3 regions of the Streptomyces sp. NPDC008001 genome follow, and region 2 is predicted to be linked to each of the others. Evidence: riboswitches for the same ligand, from Rfam matches in the RefSeq annotation. Region 2 holds a riboswitch; each other region holds the start of a gene.
What was found. Region 2 has a riboswitch for thiamine pyrophosphate ahead of thiC (phosphomethylpyrimidine synthase ThiC). Riboswitches for the same ligand answer to the same signal wherever they lie in the genome.
Positions count from the first base shown of each region.

Region 1: it holds a riboswitch for thiamine pyrophosphate, as region 2 does, so the genes downstream of both, ACFZCD_RS13735 (thiamine ABC transporter substrate binding subunit) here and thiC (phosphomethylpyrimidine synthase ThiC) in region 2, are expected to answer to the same signal.
Region 3: it holds a riboswitch for thiamine pyrophosphate, as region 2 does, so the genes downstream of both, thiO (glycine oxidase ThiO) here and thiC (phosphomethylpyrimidine synthase ThiC) in region 2, are expected to answer to the same signal.

Region 1 is NZ_JBIBIZ010000004.1:468,117-474,422, reverse strand. Features, by position in the region: gene ACFZCD_RS13740 (ABC transporter permease) at 1-90, opposite strand, end outside; gene ACFZCD_RS13735 (thiamine ABC transporter substrate binding subunit) at 66-1,163, opposite strand; TPP riboswitch at 1,159-1,266, opposite strand; gene rlmN (23S rRNA (adenine(2503)-C(2))-methyltransferase RlmN) at 1,352-2,461, opposite strand; gene ACFZCD_RS13725 (phosphatidate cytidylyltransferase) at 2,630-3,733, opposite strand; gene frr (ribosome recycling factor) at 3,733-4,290, opposite strand; gene pyrH (UMP kinase) at 4,458-5,237, opposite strand; gene tsf (translation elongation factor Ts) at 5,400-6,236, opposite strand.
Region 2 is NZ_JBIBIZ010000002.1:391,706-398,011, reverse strand. Features, by position in the region: gene ACFZCD_RS06795 (metallophosphoesterase) at 332-1,444, shown strand; gene ACFZCD_RS06790 (hypothetical protein) at 1,633-2,532, shown strand; gene thiC (phosphomethylpyrimidine synthase ThiC) at 2,643-4,403, opposite strand; TPP riboswitch at 4,397-4,537, opposite strand; gene ACFZCD_RS06780 (YibE/F family protein) at 4,599-6,134, shown strand; gene ACFZCD_RS06775 (hypothetical protein) at 6,165-6,306, shown strand, end outside.
Region 3 is NZ_JBIBIZ010000005.1:264,948-271,253, forward strand. Features, by position in the region: gene pknB (Stk1 family PASTA domain-containing Ser/Thr kinase) at 1-1,079, opposite strand, end outside; gene ACFZCD_RS15315 (thiazole synthase) at 1,189-1,989, opposite strand; gene thiS (sulfur carrier protein ThiS) at 1,999-2,199, opposite strand; gene thiO (glycine oxidase ThiO) at 2,235-3,428, opposite strand; TPP riboswitch at 3,427-3,538, opposite strand; gene ACFZCD_RS15330 (NAD(P)/FAD-dependent oxidoreductase) at 3,716-4,951, shown strand; gene ACFZCD_RS15335 (Rv2175c family DNA-binding protein) at 5,055-5,420, shown strand; gene thiE (thiamine phosphate synthase) at 5,547-6,197, shown strand.

The sequences.
Region 1 (6,306 bases), on a different contig from region 2:
CCGCACCGCCGTGCGCCGTCCGCCGCCCGCGCCCCGTGCGGGGCCCCGTGCCGCGGCCCGCGCGTCTACTTCAGGACGAGCGAGGACCATGCCTTGACCCACTGGTCGCGGTTCTTGGCGATCTTCTCGGGGGCCATGGTGCCGGGGTCGGTCACCTGCGCGCCGTACTTGGTGAACAGCTCGGGCAGCTTGGCGTCCTGGTTGGCGGGCTTGACGTACATCTGCAGGGGCATGTCCTCCTGGAAGGTACGGCTCAGGAGGAAGTCGACCAGGGCCTTGCCGCCCTCGGGGTTCTTCGCGCCCTTCAGCAGCCCCGCGAACTCGGTCTGCTGGAAGCAGGTGCCGGTGGCAACGCCGGTCGGTGCCTCGGCGGGCTGCGGCTTCACGCCCATCACCTCGGCGGGCGGGCTGGACGCGTAGGAGACGACGAGGGGCTTGTCGCCCTTGGCCTTCTTGCCGCCCGCGGAGCCCGAGAAGCGCTCGTTGTAGGCCTGCTCCCAGCCGTCCACGACCTCCACGCCGTTGGCCTTGAGCTTCTTCCAGTAGTCCTGCCAGCCGTCGTCGCCGTACTTGGCGGCCGTGGCGAGCTGGAAGGCGAGGCCGGGGGACGACGTGGCGGCGTTCTCGGTGACGAGCAGGCCCTTGTACTCGGGCTTGACCAGGTCGTCCAGAGTCTGCGGCGGGGCCACCTTGTGGTCGGCGAAGTAGGCGCGGTCGTAGTTGACGCAGATGTCGCCGGTGTCGACGGGGGTGACGCGGTGCTCGCCGGCGTCGGCCTGGAGCTTCCGCGGGACCCTGTCCAGGCCCTTGGCCTCGTACGGCGCGAAGATGCCCTTGTCGAGCGCCCGGGAGAGCAGGGTGTTGTCGACGCCGAAGAAGACGTCGCCCTGCGGGTGGTTCTTGGAGAGGATGGCCTGGTTCACGGCCTGGCCGGCGTCGCCGCCCTTGACGACCTTGACCTTGTACCCGGTCTGCCGGGTGAACTCCTTCAGGACCTCGTCGGACGCGACGAAGGAGTCGTGGGAGACCAGGGTGACGTTCTTGTCCTTGCCGTCGGACGCACCGCCGCCCGAGTCGTCCGAGCTCCCGCACGCGGCCAGGGCCGGAAAGGCGAGCACGGTGACGGCGGCCGTGCCGATGGCACGCCGCAGATTGGTGTTCATGGTTGAGCTGACTCCCTACGCCGGTATGACCCGGATCAGGTCCGAGGGTCTGCGGGCCGTGCCGCACTCTCAGCGCCCCGTGGGCGCTCCCCTGTCGGATTGTTCATTTGTGCGAGTTGTTCGTTGACGCGAGAGGGCACCGTATCAGTGCCCTCTCCACGGATCGGTGTCCGGCCTGAGGCGCCCGGTCAGCGCTCGGTGGCGGCCAGCTGGCCGCAGGCCCCGTCGATCTCCTGGCCGCGGGTGTCCCGGACGGTCACGGGCACACCGTGCGCCGCGATCGCCGCCACGAAGGCACGCTCGTCCTCGGGGCGCGAGGCCGTCCACTTCGAGCCCGGGGTGGGGTTGAGCGGGATGAGGTTGACGTGGACGCGCTTGCCCTTGAGGAGCCGCCCGAGGAGGTCACCGCGCCACGCCTGGTCGTTGATGTCGCGGATCAGGGCGTACTCGATGGAGATCCGGCGCCCGGACTTCTCCGCGTACTCCCACGCGGCGTCGAGGACCTCACGGACCTTCCAGCGCGTGTTGACCGGCACCAGGGTGTCGCGGAGCTCGTCGTCCGGCGCGTGCAGGGAGACGGCCAGGCGGCACTTGAAGCCCTCGTCGGCGAAGCGCAGCATGGCGGGTACCAGGCCCACCGTGGAGACGGTGATGCCGCGCTGGGAGAGCCCCAGGCCGTCCGGCTCGGGGTCCGTGAGGCGGCGGATGGCGCCGACGACGCGCTTGTAGTTGGCCAGCGGCTCGCCCATGCCCATGAAGACGATGTTGGACAGCCGCGCGGGGCCGCCGGGGACCTCGCCGTCGCGCAGGGCCCGCATGCCGTCCACGATCTGGTGGACGATCTCGGCCGTCGACAGGTTCCGGTCCAGTCCGGCCTGGCCCGTGGCGCAGAACGGGCAGTTCATGCCGCAGCCGGCCTGCGAGCTGATGCACATGGTGACCCGGTCCGGGTAGCGCATCAGCACGGACTCCACCAGCTTGCCGTCGTGCAGCCGCCAGAGGGTCTTGCGGGTGGTGTCGTCGTCGCACGAGATGTGCCGCACAACACTCATGAGCTCCGGCAGCAGCTCGGACGCGAGCTTCTCGCGGGAAGCCGCCGGGATGTCCGTCCATGCCGCCGGGTCGTGCGCGTACCGGGCGAAGTAGTGCTGCGAGAGCTGCTTGGCGCGGAACGGCTTCTCGCCGATCGCGGAGACGGCCTCGCGGCGCTCGGCCGGCGAAAGGTCGGCAAGGTGCCGCGGGGGCAGTTTGGCCCCGCGGGGGGCGACGAACGTCAGTTCTCCAGGCGCGGGGGCCATGAGCAAGGACTCCTCATTGACGACGGCGGATGACCTCCGCAATCGCGGAGCCAGCGGCAGGACGATGCCGGAACCCGGAGATCTCACAGGGGCACCCCCGCTGGTGCGGGGCCGGAAAAGGGCCCGCCGCGCGAGCAGCGAGCCCTTCCAGGGTACCTGGCCCGGTTTTCAGGCCGAGCCGACGAAGACGACCATGAGCAGCCAGACCACCGGCGCGGTCGGCAGGAGCGAGTCCAGCCGGTCCATGATGCCCCCGTGCCCGGGCAGCAGCGCGCCCATGTCCTTGATCCCGAGATCCCGCTTGATCATGGACTCGCCGAGATCGCCCAGCGTGGCGCTGACCGCGACCGCGAGGCCGAGGAGCAGGCCCTCCCACCACGCACCGTCGTCGATCAGGAACTGCATGCACAGCGCGCCGGCGACCATCGCGAAGGCGACCGCCCCGACCAGCCCCTCGCGCGTCTTGCCCGGGCTGATGCGCGGGGCCAGTTTGCGCTTGCCGAACTTCCAGCCCACCGCGTACGCGCCCGTGTCGCTGACCACGGTCAGGATCAGGAACGTGAGCACCCGCCACGCGCCGTCCCCCGCCGCCAGCATGAGGGCCACGAAAGTGGCCAGGAAGGGCACGTAGAAGGCCGCGAAGATGCCCGCCGTGACGTCCTTCAGGTAATCGTCCGGCGACTCCGTCATGCGCCACACGAGGACCGCCAGGGCGGTGAAGGCCACGGCCACCCACGCGCCCTCGGCGCCGCTGGCATAGCCGGCGATGACCATGGCGGCACCGCCGACCGCGAGGGGCACCAGCGGGGCCCGGATCGACTTGCGCTCCGCGAGGCGGGAGGTCAGCTCCCACAGCCCGACCACGACGGCGATCACGATCACGCCGAGGAAGACGGGCTTGTAGATGAACAGGGAGGCGAGGATGACCGCGCCCAGGCCGACGCCGACCCCTATCGCCGCCCGCAGGTCACGGCCGGCGCTCTTCTTTCCTGCCTTCGGCGACTCGGGGGAGGCAGGCACCGGGGCGGGGTCGTGGGGCCGGATGTCGGGCTCCTGTTCGTCGCGGAACAGGGGGCCGCGGAGATGGGCGGCCCCCTGGTCACGGTCGTCCTGGTCTCCGCCTGAGGAGGGCACGATGGGCATGGGCCGAGTCTGCGCCGCCACGCCCGCCTCGTGCACAGGACCCGCCGAGAAGGACGCGGAGGACGGCCCCCGGTCGGTGGGCCCCCGGTATCCGGCGCTCGGCGTGGCCCCCCAGGATGTCTCGTTCATCAGACCTCGAGGAGCTCGGCTTCCTTGTGCTTGAGCAGCTCGTCCACCTGCGCCACGTACTTCGCGGTGGTGTCGTCGAGCTCCTTCTCCGCACGGCGCACCTCGTCCTCGCCGGACTCCTTGTCCTTGACGAGCTTGTCGAGGGCGTCCTTGGCCTTGCGGCGGACGGAACGGATCGAGACCTTGGCGTCCTCGGCCTTGGTCTTGGCGACCTTGACGAACTCCCGGCGGCGCTGCTCCGTCAGCTCCGGGAAGGTCACCCGGATGATGTTGCCGTCGTTGCTCGGGTTGACGCCGAGGTCGGAGTCGCGGATCGCCTGCTCGATGTTGCGGAGCGCGCTCTTGTCGAAGGGCGTCACCACCGCCATGCGCGGCTCCGGCACCGAGAAGGACGCCAGCTGGTTGATCGGCGTCAGCGCACCGTAGTAGTCCGCCACGATCTTGTTGAACATCGCCGGGTGCGCACGCCCGGTGCGGATCGCCGCGAAGTCCTCCTTGGCGACCACAACGGCCTTCTCCATCTTCTCCTCGGCCTCGAGGAGGATCTCTTCGATCACCACTTGCTCCTGGTGTTATCAGTAAGCAGAGCCTCGCCCCTGCGCGCGTCTTCTCCTGCACGGTGTCCGACCGGCAGGCAGTTGTCCATCCCCGTGCCGAGGTCTTCCCACGGCACGGAGTTGCCGTCCGCACGGGGCCCGGCCCCTGCGGACGGCTGTGCGGGTCGTCAGTCCCGCGTGCTCTGGTCGCTCACGAGCGTGCCGATCTTCTCACCCTTGACCGCACGCCCGATGTTCCCCTCGGCGAGCAGCTCGAAGACCAGGATCGGCAGCTTGTTGTCCATGCACAGGCTGATGGCGGTGGCGTCGGCGACCTTCAGGCCCCGTGCGAGCACCTCGCTGTACTCGAGGGCGTCGAACTTCACCGCGTCGGGGTTCTTCTTCGGGTCGGAGTCGTAGATCCCGTCGACGCCGTTCTTGCCCATCAGGATCGCCTCGGCGTGGATCTCCAGGGCGCGCTGGGCGGCGGTGGTGTCGGTGGAGAAGTAGGGCATGCCCATGCCCGCGCCGAAGATCACGACGCGGCCCTTCTCGAGGTGGCGCACGGCGCGCAGCGGGATGAACGGCTCCGCGACCTGCCCCATGGTGATGCCGGTCTGGACGCGGGTCTCGATGCCTTCCTTGACCAGGAAGTCCTGGAGGGCGAGGGAGTTCATCACGGTGCCGAGCATGCCCATGTAGTCCGAGCGGGCCCGGTCCATGCCGCGCTGCTGCAGTTCGGCGCCGCGGAAGAAGTTGCCGCCACCGATGACGACGGCGATCTCGTAGCCCTCGCGGACCACGGCCGCGATCTCACGGGCGATGGCGTGCACGACATCGGGGTCTACGCCGAGGCCGCCCCCGCCGGCGAACGCCTCGCCGGACAGTTTGAGCAGGAACCGGCGGCGTGAGCCGTGGTCAGCACTGGTGTCGTCGGCAGCCTGCCGGGCGTCCGCACCCTGATTCATTGGAGCTCTCCTCGTGCACATACGAAGAAGGCCATTGCCGGATGGGTCCTTTCGGTTCCCTGTACGGCAATGGCCTCCTCGTCACATCAGCGGCCGACCGGTGAGGGATCGGCTGCGTACGACCCTAGCGGGTCGCAGGTCAATCGCTGCCCTGCTGACGGCTCAGGCGCCGACGCGGATGCGCGCGAAGCGCTTCAGCGTGACACCGGCCTCGTCCAGGATCTTCTGGACGGTCTTCTTGTTGTCCTTGGCGAACGCCTGGTCCAGCAGGACGTTCTCCTTGTAGAAGCCGGTGACGCGACCCTCGACGATCTTCGGCAGGGCGGCCTCGGGCTTGCCCTCCTCGCGAGCGGTGGCCTCGGCGACGCGGCGCTCGTTCTCGACCGTCTCGGCCGGGATGTCCTCGCGGCTGAGGAACTTCGGCGCGAAGGCGGCGATGTGCTGCGCGACGTCCTTGGCGACCTCGGCGTTCTCCTTGTCCAGCTCGACCAGGACGCCGACCTGCGGGGGCAGGTCCGCGGCGGTGCGGTGCATGTACACGGAGACGAAGCCGTTGTCGAAGCGCGCGAAGCGGTCGACGACGATCTTCTCGCCCAGGGTGGCGTTGGCCTCGTCCACGTACGCCTGGACGGTCTTGCCGGCCTCGATCTCGGAGGCCATGAGGGCCTCGACGTCGGCCGGGGCGCTCTTGGCGACGTGGGCGGCGAGGGCCTCGGCGACGGCCACGAACTTCTCGCCCTTGGCGACGAAGTCGGTCTCGCACTTCAGCTCGACGATGACACCGGAGGTGTTGTCGTCGGCGATGACGGAGACGACGGCACCGTTCTCGGTGGTGCGGCTCTCGCGCTTGGCAACGCCCTTGAGGCCCTTGACGCGCACGATCTCGACGGCCTTCTCGAGGTTGCCCTCGGCCTCGTCCAGCGCCTTCTTGCAGTCCATCATGCCGGCGCCGGTGAGCTCGCGGAGCTTCTTGACGTCAGCGGCGGTGAAGTTCGCCATGGTCTGTGAATCTCTCTCGAAAGTCGTTAGGTGACTACGGGTGCACGACGGGGGCGGCGCGTGGTGCGCC
Region 2 (6,306 bases):
CCGCACCGGGACGGGACACGCCTGCTCCCGGGCCGATACGCGCCCACACCGGGGCGAAAACGTGCCCGTTCCCGGGCGGTCAACGCGCCGTTCTTCCCCTCCACCGCCTTCATCGGGCCGTGGGAAGGGCGCTCGGGGGGCGCACAGGCCCCGGGCGAATGGCTCAATTAGGGAGAAAAAACCGTCGTGCGCACTCTCCTGCCCCGATTCGCGGCCCCTGGTGCGTCACAAGCCGCGACGGTCATTCCTATGATGGGCGCACGACACCGCGGACCGCCGTCGACCAGGCAAGGTCCACAAGGTGCACGGCGGCGCAATGGTGGAGGGGTCGATGACTCAGGGGGCCGGTCAAGGACCCGCGGCACGGCACACGGCGGGCATCCCGCCCTTCCCCGGCTACGCCGCGCCTCCCGCGGCCTCCGGGCCCGCGTCCCCGTACGCGCAGTCCGCGCCGCCCGTGCAGCCGCCCATGGACGCTCCCGACGGCTACACGCCGACCGCGCGCGACCTGCCGGTGATCGCCCGCGGCGCCCGCCAGGCGGTCCCCCAGGACGTCCCCACGGTCGAGCTGACCCCGCTCACCGAGCCGCACCCGCCGGTCCCCCAGCAGCCTGCCCTGGGCCCGCTCTACGTCGTGGGCGACGTCCACGGCTATCTCGACGAGCTCTACGAGGCGCTGGCCGCGGAAGGCCTGATCGACGCCGCGGGCCACTGGGCCGCGGGCAACGCCCGCCTGTGGTTCCTCGGTGACTTCACCGACCGCGGTCCGGACGGCGTCGGCGTGATCGACCTCGTCATGCGCCTGTCGGCCGAGGCCGCGGCCGCCGGCGGCTACTGCAAGGCCCTCATGGGCAACCACGAGCTGCTGATCATCGGCGCGAAGCGGTTCGCCGACACGCCGGTCAACTCCGGGGCCGGAACGGCATCCTTCCAGGCGGCCTGGCTGCTCAACGGCGGCCAGCGCTCCGACATGGAGCGCCTGGAGGACCACCACCTGCAGTGGATGTCCCGCCTCGACGCCATGGCGAAGGAGGACGGGCACCTGCTGGTGCACTCCGACACCACCGCCTACCTGGAGTTCGGCGACTCCATCGAGGACGTCAACGACGCGATCACCGAGGCCCTGCAGCGCAACGACCCGGACGAGGTCTGGGACCTCTTCCGCAAGTTCACCAAGCGCTTCGCCTTCCGCGACGAGGACGCGGGCCCGGCGGCCGTGCGGGAGCTGCTGGGCACCTACGGCGGTGGCCGGATCGTGCACGGCCACAGCCCCATCCCGTACCTCCTGGGAGAGGTCGGCACGGAGGAACCGGAGGCCGAGGACGACGGAGCGCCGCTGGTGGACGGCCCGCACCTGTACGCGGACGGGCTCGCCCTGGCGATGGACGGCGGCGTCACGATGGCCGGAAAGCTGCTGGTCGTGCAACTTCCGCTGGCCGACTGAGGGTTCAGCGGGCAGGCGCACGGGCAGGTAGGGAGTTCCACCGCCGCGGGGGTAATTCGGGAAACACGCTGTCACCCCGCGCCGGTACGGCTCTACCATCGGCTTATCCGTAGCAGGCTCTCCTCCGTTTCCGCCCACTGCCCGGTGTAAGCCGGCTACACGGCCCTACGGAGCATCGGGGGATGCACATGAACAGCGCTCCGCATCTGCTGGCCGAGGACCACCCGGAATTCGAGCGGGTTCTCGACCAAGCACTGCGTACCGCGAACCATGACCCGGAACTTGCCGCAGCGATAGGACAGCGGCTCAATACAGAACAGCTGCGCGACATGGCGCTCGACGCCATGTCCGCCATCACCGCCTGTGCAGCAGTCGAATACCAGAACTACATAAGGGCGCGCGCTGCACTGCGCGCGCTCTCCGCGAAGGCACGCCCCCAGCCCGTAGGCGCCGGGGGCGCACCGGACGACGAAAGCGCTCCCTCCGGCACGGCCGCCCCCGCTGCCACGGACGGAGAGCCGGAGGAGTCCTCGGGCGCGGGTGCCGGAGCGGTGCTCGCCGTGCTGGCGCCGGTCCTCGCCGGGATCGCCGCGCTGATCTTCCTGACCATCGGCTACGTCCTGCGTTCCATCGGCTCGGACACCACCGTCGCGGATCCGATGATCAACGTGGGCTGGTGGTTCGGCGGGCTCACGGCCGCCGGCGTGTTCATCGCCATGGTCGGGATCGTGCTCACGGCGGTGCGCAACGGCTCCTCCGAGGGGAGTGATGCGCGAGGGGTGCGTGTACAGGAGGACGCCGAGCGCGCCAGAGAGGCGTGGCGGCAGGCCCTGATCCACCGCGGCCTGCTGCCCTTTGTGCGCGAGGCCCTGGCCAATGCTCCCGCCGCCCCGGGCGGTGGCCGGGGTGCGTCCGCCCCGTGCGCCCCGAGGCGCCCCGAGGGCAACGGCCGTACGCCGCAGCTGGGGTACTCCCGGCCCGGCTTCACCAGCCCCGACAGCGAATCGTCCCCCAGCAGCCGCCCGAGCTACACGAGCCCCGACTTCACCAGCCCCGACTACGGCGGCCCGGACCACCGCCCGGAGTGACTCCGGGCGGCAGCCGGAACGGCGACCGTACGGGGGACGCGGGGGGCCGCTGCAGTGCGGCCCTCAGCCGTGCTCAGTCCGCAGGAGCTGCCCGCGGCTTGCAGGAGCCCTTACTCCGCGATGGGCAGGTAGACGCGGTTGCCCGCCGCCGCGAACTCCTTCGACTTCTCCGCCATGCCGGCCTCGGGGTCGACGGCCAGGTCACCGCCGTGCTCGCGCCGGATGTCCTGAGAGATCTTCATACTGCAAAATTTCGGTCCGCACATCGAACAGAAATGCGCGGTCTTCGCCGGCTCGGCGGGCAGCGTCTCGTCGTGGAAGGCCCGTGCCGTCTCCGGGTCGAGGGCCAGGTTGAACTGGTCCTCCCAGCGGAATTCGAAGCGGGCGTCCGACAGTGCGTCGTCCCACTCCTGCGCTCCCGGGTGCCCCTTGGCGAGGTCCGCGGCATGGGCGGCGATCTTGTAGGTGATCACGCCGGTCTTGACGTCGTCCCGGTCCGGCAGGCCCAGGTGCTCCTTCGGCGTGACGTAGCAGAGCATCGCCGTGCCCCACCACGCGATCATCGCGGCGCCGATGCCGGAGGTGATGTGGTCGTACGCGGGGGCGACGTCCGTCGTCAGCGGGCCGAGCGTGTAGAACGGCGCCTCCTCGCAGATCTCCTGCTGGAGGTCGATGTTCTCCTTGATCTTGTGCATCGGGACGTGGCCCGGGCCCTCGATCATCGTCTGGACGTTGTGGCGCTTGGCGATGGTGTTGAGCTCGCCGAGCGTCTTCAGCTCGGCGAACTGCGCCTCGTCGTTGGCGTCCGCGATGGAGCCGGGGCGCAGGCCGTCGCCGAGCGAGTACGTCACGTCGTAGGCCGCGAGGATCTCGCAGAGCTCCTCGAAGTTCTCGTAGAGGAACGATTCCTTGTGGTGGGCCAGGCACCACGCGGCCATGATCGAACCACCGCGGGAGACGATGCCGGTCTTGCGGCGGGCGGTCAGCGGGACGTACCGCAGCAGCACGCCGGCGTGCACGGTCATGTAGTCGACGCCCTGCTCGGCCTGCTCGATGACCGTGTCCTTGTAGATCTCCCAGGTGAGCTCCTCGGCCTTGCCGTCCACCTTCTCCAGGGCCTGGTAGAGCGGCACGGTGCCGATCGGCACGGGGGAGTTGCGCAGCACCCACTCGCGCGTGGTGTGGATGTTGCGGCCGGTGGAGAGGTCCATGACGGTGTCGGCGCCCCAGCGGGTGGCCCACGTCATCTTCTCCACCTCCTCCTCGATCGAGGAGGTGACGGCGGAGTTGCCGATGTTGGCGTTGACCTTCACCAGGAACTTCTTGCCGATGATCATCGGCTCGATCTCCGGGTGGTTCACATTGGCGGGGAGGACGGCCCGGCCCGCCGCGATCTCCTCGCGGACGGTCTCGGGGGAGACGTTCTCCCGGAGGGCGACGTACTCCATCTCCTCGGTGATCTCACCGCGGCGGGCGTACGCGAGCTGGGTGACGGCGGCTCCGCCGCGGCCCCGGCGGGGCTGGCGGGGGCGGCCCGGGAAGACCGCGTCGAGGTTCTTCAGCCCCCCGCGCGGCGAGGTGTGCTTGATGCCGTCGTCCTCCGGGCGCATCGGACGCCCGGCGTACTCCTCGGTGTCACCACGGCCGATGATCCAGTTCTCCCGGAGCGGCTGGAGGCCGCGCCGGACGTCCGTCTCGATCGCCGGGTCGGTGTACGGACCGGAGGTGTCGTACAGCTGCACGTCCTGCCCGTTGGTGAGGTGGACCCGCCGGACCGGCACCCGAAGGTCCGGACGCGAGCCGGTCACGTAGTCCTTGTGCCAGCCGATCTCCCGGCCGGATTCGGACGTGCGTGCATCCTGCGAGGTCATGAGACCAGAACTCCCTACGCCGGCATTACCCGGTAACAGGTTCGGCGGTCGACGCAGCGGTCTTCCGTACGCATTTCCCGTACGGAGGTCAGCGCCCTCTCAGCCCGGTGCTCCGAGCTCCCGCGATTGCAAAGGTGCCACCACGCTAGCGCCTCGCCCGTCCGGAGGGCCAGGGGGGCTTGCGATGATGCAGGCGTGACCCCCACGGAACCGCAATCCCCGTCCCACCCTCCCCACGAGCCCGGGCCACCACCCGCCCAGGAGCCTGCGCACGGCCACGGCCACGGCCATGCGCAGGGTCATGCGCACGGCCACAGCCATGGCCACAGCCACGGTCACGGCCCCGCCTCACCCGTCTCCGCGCACCTGCGCAAGGTGATCGGCGCGATCCTCATCCCCTTCGCCGCCGCGGTGCTCACCGGCCTGGTCGTGCTGTGGCCCGGCGGCGCGCCGCCGCACGAGCACTCCGGTCTCGGCCTCGACCAGAAGACCGAGTCGGGCCGCGTCGTGAAGATCGAGGAGGTCGACTGCGCCAAGGCGGGCGCCCAGCCGCAGCAGCCGCCGCCCGGAGCGCAGGGCGGACCGGACGGAACGGGCGGACCGGGCGGGCCCGCACAGCCGAAGGGCCCCTGCGAGAAGTCGGAGATCGAGGTCACCTCGGGCCCCGACAAGGGCCGGACCTTCACCGAGCTCGTCCAGCCCAGCGCCTCCCGGCACTACACCGTCGGCCAGGACGTCATCCTCGCCTACGCCCCCAAGGCGCCGAAGAACCTGCAGTACTCGGTCACCGACGTGGACCGGGTGTGGCCCATGGCGATACTCGCGGGGGTGTTCGCGCTGGCCGTCGTGGTCGTCGGCCGGCTGCGCGGTGTCTTCGCGCTGGTCGCGCTGGTGATCAGCTTCGGGGTACTGACCCTGTTCATCCTCCCGGCGATCCTCCAGGGTTCCGATCCGCTGGTGGTCGCGGTCATCGGCGGCAGCGCGATCATGCTGATAGCGCTCTACATGTGCCACGGCCTGACCGCCCGGACGTCCGTGGCCGTGCTCGGGACGCTCACCTCGCTGATGCTCATCGGCCTGCTCGGTTCGCTCTTCACCAGCTGGGCCCATCTGACGGGCAACACCGACGACCAGACCGGGCTCGTGCACGGCCTCTACCCGGAGATCGAGATCCGCGGCCTGCTGCTCGCGGGGATCATCATCGGTTCGCTCGGCGTGCTCGACGACGTGACGGTGACGCAGACCTCGGCGGTGTGGGAGCTGAAGGACGCCGACCCGAGCGCGAGTTGGCGCAAGCTCTACGGGGCGGCCATGCGCATCGGACGGGACCACATCGCGTCGGTCGTGAACACGCTCGTGCTGGCGTACGCGGGCGCCTCGCTGCCGCTGCTGCTGCTGTTCTCGATCGCCGACAGCGGAGTGGGGACGGTCGCGACCAGCGAGATCGTGGCCGAGGAGATCGTCCGGACGCTCGTCGGCAGCATCGGGTTGGTGGCCTCGGTGCCGGTGACGACCTTGCTGGCGGCCCTCGTTGTCAGTGCCGACCGGCACAATGCGAGTACGGGGGCGGGTGCCGCTTCGGGCCTCCGTTCGGGCCTCGGCTCGGGCCTCGGCTCGGGTCTTGGTTCGGGCATCGGCTCGGGCCTCGGCTCGCGCCTGGGTTCGGGTGCCGGGTCGCGGGGACGGGGGCGCGGCAGGTCGAAGGGCGGCAGGCGCCGGCGGGCCAAGTGACGCACAAGGCCGGACGAGGGGGGAGCTGCGGTGATCGGTGAGCAGGGGAGGGTGACGGGCACGGTCGGGCCGGGCCTGGTCGGCGAGGTGATGGTGCGGATACGGGGCGGCGCCGAGGCCTTCCTCGCCTACGCGGCGGAGCCGGGCGAGCGGATCGAGCGCGGGACGGTCG
Region 3 (6,306 bases), on a different contig from region 2:
CGCGGCACCTGCCGGAACCGGCCGCGCGGGCCCGCCGGAGGGGCAGGCGGCGCCGGGGGCGCGGGCGGGCGCTCCAGGCGCGTCGTCCGGTTCAGCTGCTCGCCGTCCGCGGCGGGCAGGGGGCGCGCGGCGGGCCGCGGCAGCACGCTCGTCCGGTCCTCCGGGCCCGCCGCGCGGCGGCCGGCGGCGGCGCCGGTGAGCGCCTGCGGCGGCAGCGCGTCCAGCTGCTCGTCGTTCAGCCCCTCGCGCACCGTGCGGGCGAGGCCGAGCAGCGCGACCGCGTCGGCCGGGCGCAGCTGCGGGTCGCGGGCCGTGGCGCCGGCGACGAGGCCGTCCAGCCCGGCGGCCAGCCCCGGCACGGCCGCCGACGGCGGCGGGACGTCCTCGTGCAGGTGCTGGTAGAGGACCTGGGCCGGGGTGCTCCCGGTGTGCGGCTTGGCGCCCGTCAGCATTTCGTAGAGGACGACGCCGCACGCGTAGACGTCCACGCGCGGATCGGCGGTGCCGTGCTCCAGCTGCTCGGGGGCGAGGTACGACACCGTGCCGAGGACGGATCCGGTGGACGCGGTGGTGTCGGTGTCCACGGCCCGTACGAGCCCGAAGTCGGCGACCTTCACCCGGCCGTCGTCCCCGATGAGGACGTTCTCCGGCTTCATGTCCCGGTGCACCAGGCCCGCCAGGTGGGCCGCGCCGAGCGCGGCCAGCACCGGCTCCAGGATGTCGAGGGCGGCGCGGGGCTGCAGGGCCCCGCGCTCGCGCAGCACGTCGCGCAGCGTGCACCCGGGTACGTACTCCATCGCCAGATAGACGTACGGGCCGTCGGTGCCCTGGTCGTAGACGCCCACCACGTTGGGGTGGTCGAGGCGCGCGACGGACTTGGCCTCGCGGATGAAGCGCTCCACGAACGCGGTGTCCGAGGCGAGTCCGGGGTGCATCACCTTGACCGCGAGCACCCGGTCGAGCCGGGTGTCGAGGGCGCGGTAGACCGTGGCCATGCCGCCCACGGCGATGCGGGCCTCGACCCGGTAGCGGCCGTCGAGCGTGTGCCCGACCAACGGGTCCCCTAGCGTCGTATCCACGCGACGAGTCTAAAAGGGTGAGGACGAAGCCCTGACCCCGCCAAGCATCAGCCCGTCCGGCGGTTGAGGACAAATGTAAGGACAAAGGGGGTCAGGGGCGCGGCCCCTGCTACTGGGCGAACTCGGGCCGCTCCGGATCAAGACGAGCCAAGCCCTCCGCAGGAGAAGACGCCTCGGCGAAGTGCCGCCGGGGTATCCGTCCCGCCCGGTGCGCCAGCCGCCCCGCCTCCACCGCGTGCCGCATCGCCTCCGCCATCAGCACCGGCTCCTGCGCGCGCGTCACCGCCGAGGCGAGCATCACCGCCGCGCAGCCCAGCTCCATGGCGAGCGCCGCGTCGGAGGCCGTGCCCGCGCCGGCGTCGAGGATCACGGGGACCCCGGCCCGCTCGGTGATCAGCTGGAAGTTGTGCGGGTTGCGGATGCCGAGGCCGGAGCCGATCGGCGAGCCCAGCGGCATGATCGCCGCGCAGCCGACGTCCTCCAGCTTGCGGGCGAGCACCGGGTCGTCGTTGGTGTACGGCAGGACGGTGAAGCCGTCGTCGACGAGGATCTCCGCGGCGTCGAGCAGCTCGATCGGGTCGGGCAGCAGCGTCCGCTCGTCGGCGATCACTTCGAGCTTGACCCAGTCGGTGCCGAGCGCCTCGCGGGCCAGCCGGGCCGTGAGGACGGCCTCCCCGGCGGTGTAGCAGCCGGCGGTGTTCGGCAGCACGCGGATGGAGTGCTTCTGCAGGACGGACAGCACCGAGCCGCGGACGCTCGCGTCGAGGCGGCGCATGGCCACGGTGGTCAGCTCGGTGCCGGAGGCGAGCAGCGCGCGCTCCATGACGTCGAGGCTGGGCGCGCCGCCGGTGCCCATGATCAGCCGGGAGCTGAAGGAGGTGTCGGCGATGGTGAGCAGGTCGTCGGCCATCAGGACTGATCAGCCTCCCTGCACGGCGGTGAGGACCTCGACGCGGTCGCCCGCGCCGAGCCGGGTGGCGGGCCACTGGCCGCGCGGCACGACGGCCTCGTTGACGGCGGCGGCGACCCCGCCGGGCGCGGTGGTCAGGCTCGCGACGAGACCGGCGAGCGTCAGGCCGTGGGGCACGTCGCGGTGCTCGCCGTTGACGCTGATGGCCATGTGGGCCTCGGGGGTGTCGGTGGGGTCGGTCGGGTTCATGCGGGCAGCTCCTGGAGCGCGTTCGAGAAGCGTCGGGGGGAGAAGGGGCGGGCCTCCTCGGGGAGGCGCCCCGTGGTCAGCGCCTCGGCCATGACGTCGCCGGTCAGCGGGGTGAGCAGCACGCCGTTGCGGTAGTGGCCGGTGGCGGCGAGCAGGCCGGGCAGGGCGGTCGGGCCCAGCAGCGGGGCGTTGTCGGGGGAGCCGGGGCGCAGCCCGGCGCAGGTCTCCACCAGGGGCAGTTCGGTGATGCCGGGCACCAGCTCGTGGGCGTCGCGCAGCAGCTCGTAGACGCCGCCGGCGGTGACCGTGGTGTCCCAGCCGAGCTCTTCGGTGGTCGCGCCGAGGACCAGCTCGCCGTCCTCGCGCGGCACCAGGTACACCGGGCCGCCGCGGACGACCGCCCGCACGGTGCGGGAGAGGAAGGGCGCGTACGCGTCCGGGACGCGCAGCCGCAGCACCTGGCCCTTGACGGGGCGCACGGGCGGCAGGACGTCCGCGGGGACGCCGGCGAGGGTGCCGCTGCGGCTGCCCGCGGCGAGCACCACCTGCTCCGCGGGCACGCGGCTGCCGTCGGACAGCTCCGCGCCCGCCGCCCGGTCGCCGGCGAGCAGCAGCCGTACGGCCGCGGCGCGGTGGAAGGCGACCCCGGCCCGCTCGCAGGCCGTGAGCAGCGCCCGCGCGAGCCTGCGGGGATCGGTCTGGTGGTCCCCGTCGACGCGCAGCCCCCCGCGCACGCCGGGCGCGAGCATCGGCTCCAGGCGGCGGCACTCGCGGCCGGACAGCCACTGGGCGTCCAGGCCGCAGCGCTGCTGCAGGGCGTGCAGCTCGCGCAGGTGCTCGCGGTCGTCGGCATCGAGGGCGACGGCCAGCGTGCCGCACGCCCGGTAGCCGGTGGCGACGCCGCTGGCCTCCTCCAGCTCGGCCGTGAAGCGCGGATAGCGGCGCGCGGAGGCCAGGTTGAGGGCGAGCAGGGCCTCTTCGCCGTAGTGCAGTTCGGTGACCGCCGCGAGCATCCCGGCGGCCACCCGCGCCGCGCCGCCCCCCGGCGCGGGGTCGGCGACGGCGGTGCGCAGCCCGCGCTGGGCCGCGCGCCAGGCGGTGACGAGGCCGATCAGCCCGCCGCCCACGACGAGGACGTCGCAGGCGGGCAGGGCGGATGTGCTGGGTGATGTGGTCGTAGACGCGTCCATGAGGCGTCCGGCCCCTCCCTTCGCCGGCATGACCCGGATCAGGTTCGTACGGTCGGAGGCCGGTCAGCCTCCCTCTCAGCCCGGTCGTCCGGGCTCCCGCGAGTGCGTTGTACGGCCACCCTAGTACGCGGCGCGAGGGCCGGGCGAGGGCCTGTCGGCGGACGACGGCGGGACCATGCGGCGCGGGGCTGATCGCCGGTGCCGGGCTGCCCCGGGCCCCCGGTGAAGACCCGCCCGGACGGGCACCCCGCTCCGGTCCGGACCCGCCGCCGCCCTACAGTGATCGGGTGAGCGAGCACCGGGAAGAACCTCATGCCGCCGACGAGCGGCACGTCGTCATCGTGGGCGCCGGAATGGCCGGCGTGCAGACCGCCGTCGCCCTGCGCGAGCACGGCTGGTCCGGCACCGTCACCGTCCTGGGCGCCGAGCCGCACCCGCCGTACGACAGGCCGCCGCTCTCCAAGGCCGTCCTGCTGGGCAAGGCCGAGGGTTCCGCGTTCGAGGTGGACTTCGCGTCGCTCGGGATAGACCTGCAGCTCGGGCGGGAGGCCACGGGCCTGCGCGCCGGCGAGCGCCTGCTGGACACCGCCACCGGTCCCGTCCCCTACGACATCCTCGTCGTCGCCACCGGCGCGGAGCCGGTCCGGCTGCCCGGGAGCGAGGGCCTGCCGAACGTGCACCTGCTGCGCACTCTGGACGACGCCGTGGGGCTGCGGCCGGTGCTGGCCGCGCAGCACGACGTCGTGGCCGTCGGCGCGGGCTGGATCGGCGCCGAGGTCGCGACGGCGGCCCGGGAGGCGGGCTGCGAGGTGACCGTGGTCGAGGCCGCGGACCGGGTGCTCGCCGGTGCCATGCCCGCCGAGGTCGCCGCGCACATGGCCCCCTGGTACGCCGAGAGCGGCGCCCGGCTGCTGCTCGGCGCCCGGGTGAGCACCGTGGAGCCCGGCGCGGTCGTGCTCGCCGACGGCACCCGGCTGCCGGCCGGCGCCGTGGTCGTCGGCATCGGGGCGCGGCCCGCGACCGGCTGGCTGAAGGGCTCCGGCATCGAGCTCGGCGCGGACGGCGCCGTCGTCACCGACGAGCGGCTGCGCACGTCGCTGCCCGGCGTCTACGCGGTCGGCGACTGCGCGTCGTTCCCGTCCGCGCGCTACGGCGAGCGGCTGCTCGTGCACCACTGGGACAACGCCATGCAGGGGCCGCGGACGGTCGCCGAGAACATCGTGTTCGGCCCGGCCGAGGGGCCGGTCTACGACCCGGTGCCGTACTTCTGGTCCGAGCAGTTCGGGCGGTTCGTGCAGTACGCGGGCCATCACGCCGGCGCCGACGAGCTGCTGTGGCGCGGCGACCCGGAAGGCGCCGCCTGGAGCGTGTGCTGGCTGCGCGCCGGGGTCCTGGTCGCCCTCCTGGCCGTCGGCCGGCCCAGGGACCTGGCCCAGGGCCGCAAGCTCATCGAGAAGGGCGCCCTCCTCGACCGTGCGAAGGCCGCCGACGCGTCCGTGCCCCTCAAGGCCGCGCTGCTCTGAGGGGGCCGCCGCGCCGCCGTGAGCGGGGGCGCGGCACCGTGACGCGCCCGCGGTCGGGTCAACCCGGCTACCGGCTGTCAGCGCCAGATGGCAGGCTTGTCCCGTGACCGAGATTGACGCAAAGATCGACGCGCTTGTTCCCGCCTGGCTCAACCTCCCCGAGATCGCCGAGATGCTCGGCGTGGAGGTGACGCGCGTGCGGCAGCTGGTGAAGGAGGGCCAGCTGATCGCCGTCCGCCGGGGCGAGAACCGGGTGCTCATGGTGCCCGCCGCCTTCATCGGCGAGGGCAAGGTCGTCAAGGGCCTGGCCGGGACCCTGACGCTGCTGCGGGACGACGGCTTCAGCGACGAGGAAATGCTGGAGTGGCTCTTCACCGCCGACCCGACCCTGCCGGGAACCCCGGCCGACGCGCTGCGGGAGAACCGTGGCACGGAGGTGAAGCGGCGCGCCCAGGCGCTCGCCGTCTGATCCCCCGAGCCACCGAAAGCCACAGCCGCATTCCCGGGCGCGGGTGACCGCGCCCGGCAGAACAGTCCGGTGCACGGGCGGGGCGCGCCCCCGTCCGTGCACCGCCGACCCGGGGGGAACCACCCGATGTCCGCCACTGCCCGCCGCCGCCTCGCCGATGCCCGGCTGTACCTGTGCACCGACGCCCGCAAGCGCCAGGGCGACCTGCCGGAATTCCTCGACGCGGTCCTCGCCGGCGGTGTCGACATCGTCCAGCTGCGCGACAAGGGCATGGAGGCGGGCGAGGAGCTGGAACACCTCGCCGTCTTCGCCGAGGCCGCCCGCCGCCACGGCAAGCTCTTCGCGGTCAACGACCGCGCCGACGTCGCCCACGCCGCGGGCTCCGGCGTCCTGCACCTCGGCCAGGGCGACCTGCCGGTGCCCGCCGCCCGCGCCCTCCTCGGCGAGGACGTGCTGATCGGCCGGTCGACGCACGCCGGGTCCGAGGTGGACGCCGCGGCCGCCGAGCCCGGTGTGGACTACTTCTGTACCGGCCCCTGCTGGCCGACGCCCACCAAGCCGGGCCGTCACGCCCCCGGCCTGCCCCTCGTCCGCCACGCGGCCGCCCTGCGCACCACGCGCCCCTGGTTCGCCATCGGCGGCATCGACCTCGGCAATGTCGACGAGGTGCTCGACGCGGGCGCCCGCCGCGTCGTCGTGGTCCGCGCGATCACCGAGGCGGACGATCCCGGCGAGGCCGCGGCGAAGCTGGCCGAGCGGGTCCGCGAGCGCCTCTGAGCCCGCCCGCCCCCCGTTCCGGCCGGTGCGCGGCCCCCGCCACCGCCGGCGGAACGTCAACGGAGCATGAAAGTTCTGTCCGTAATGCGGACGGGATACCGGCCTATCG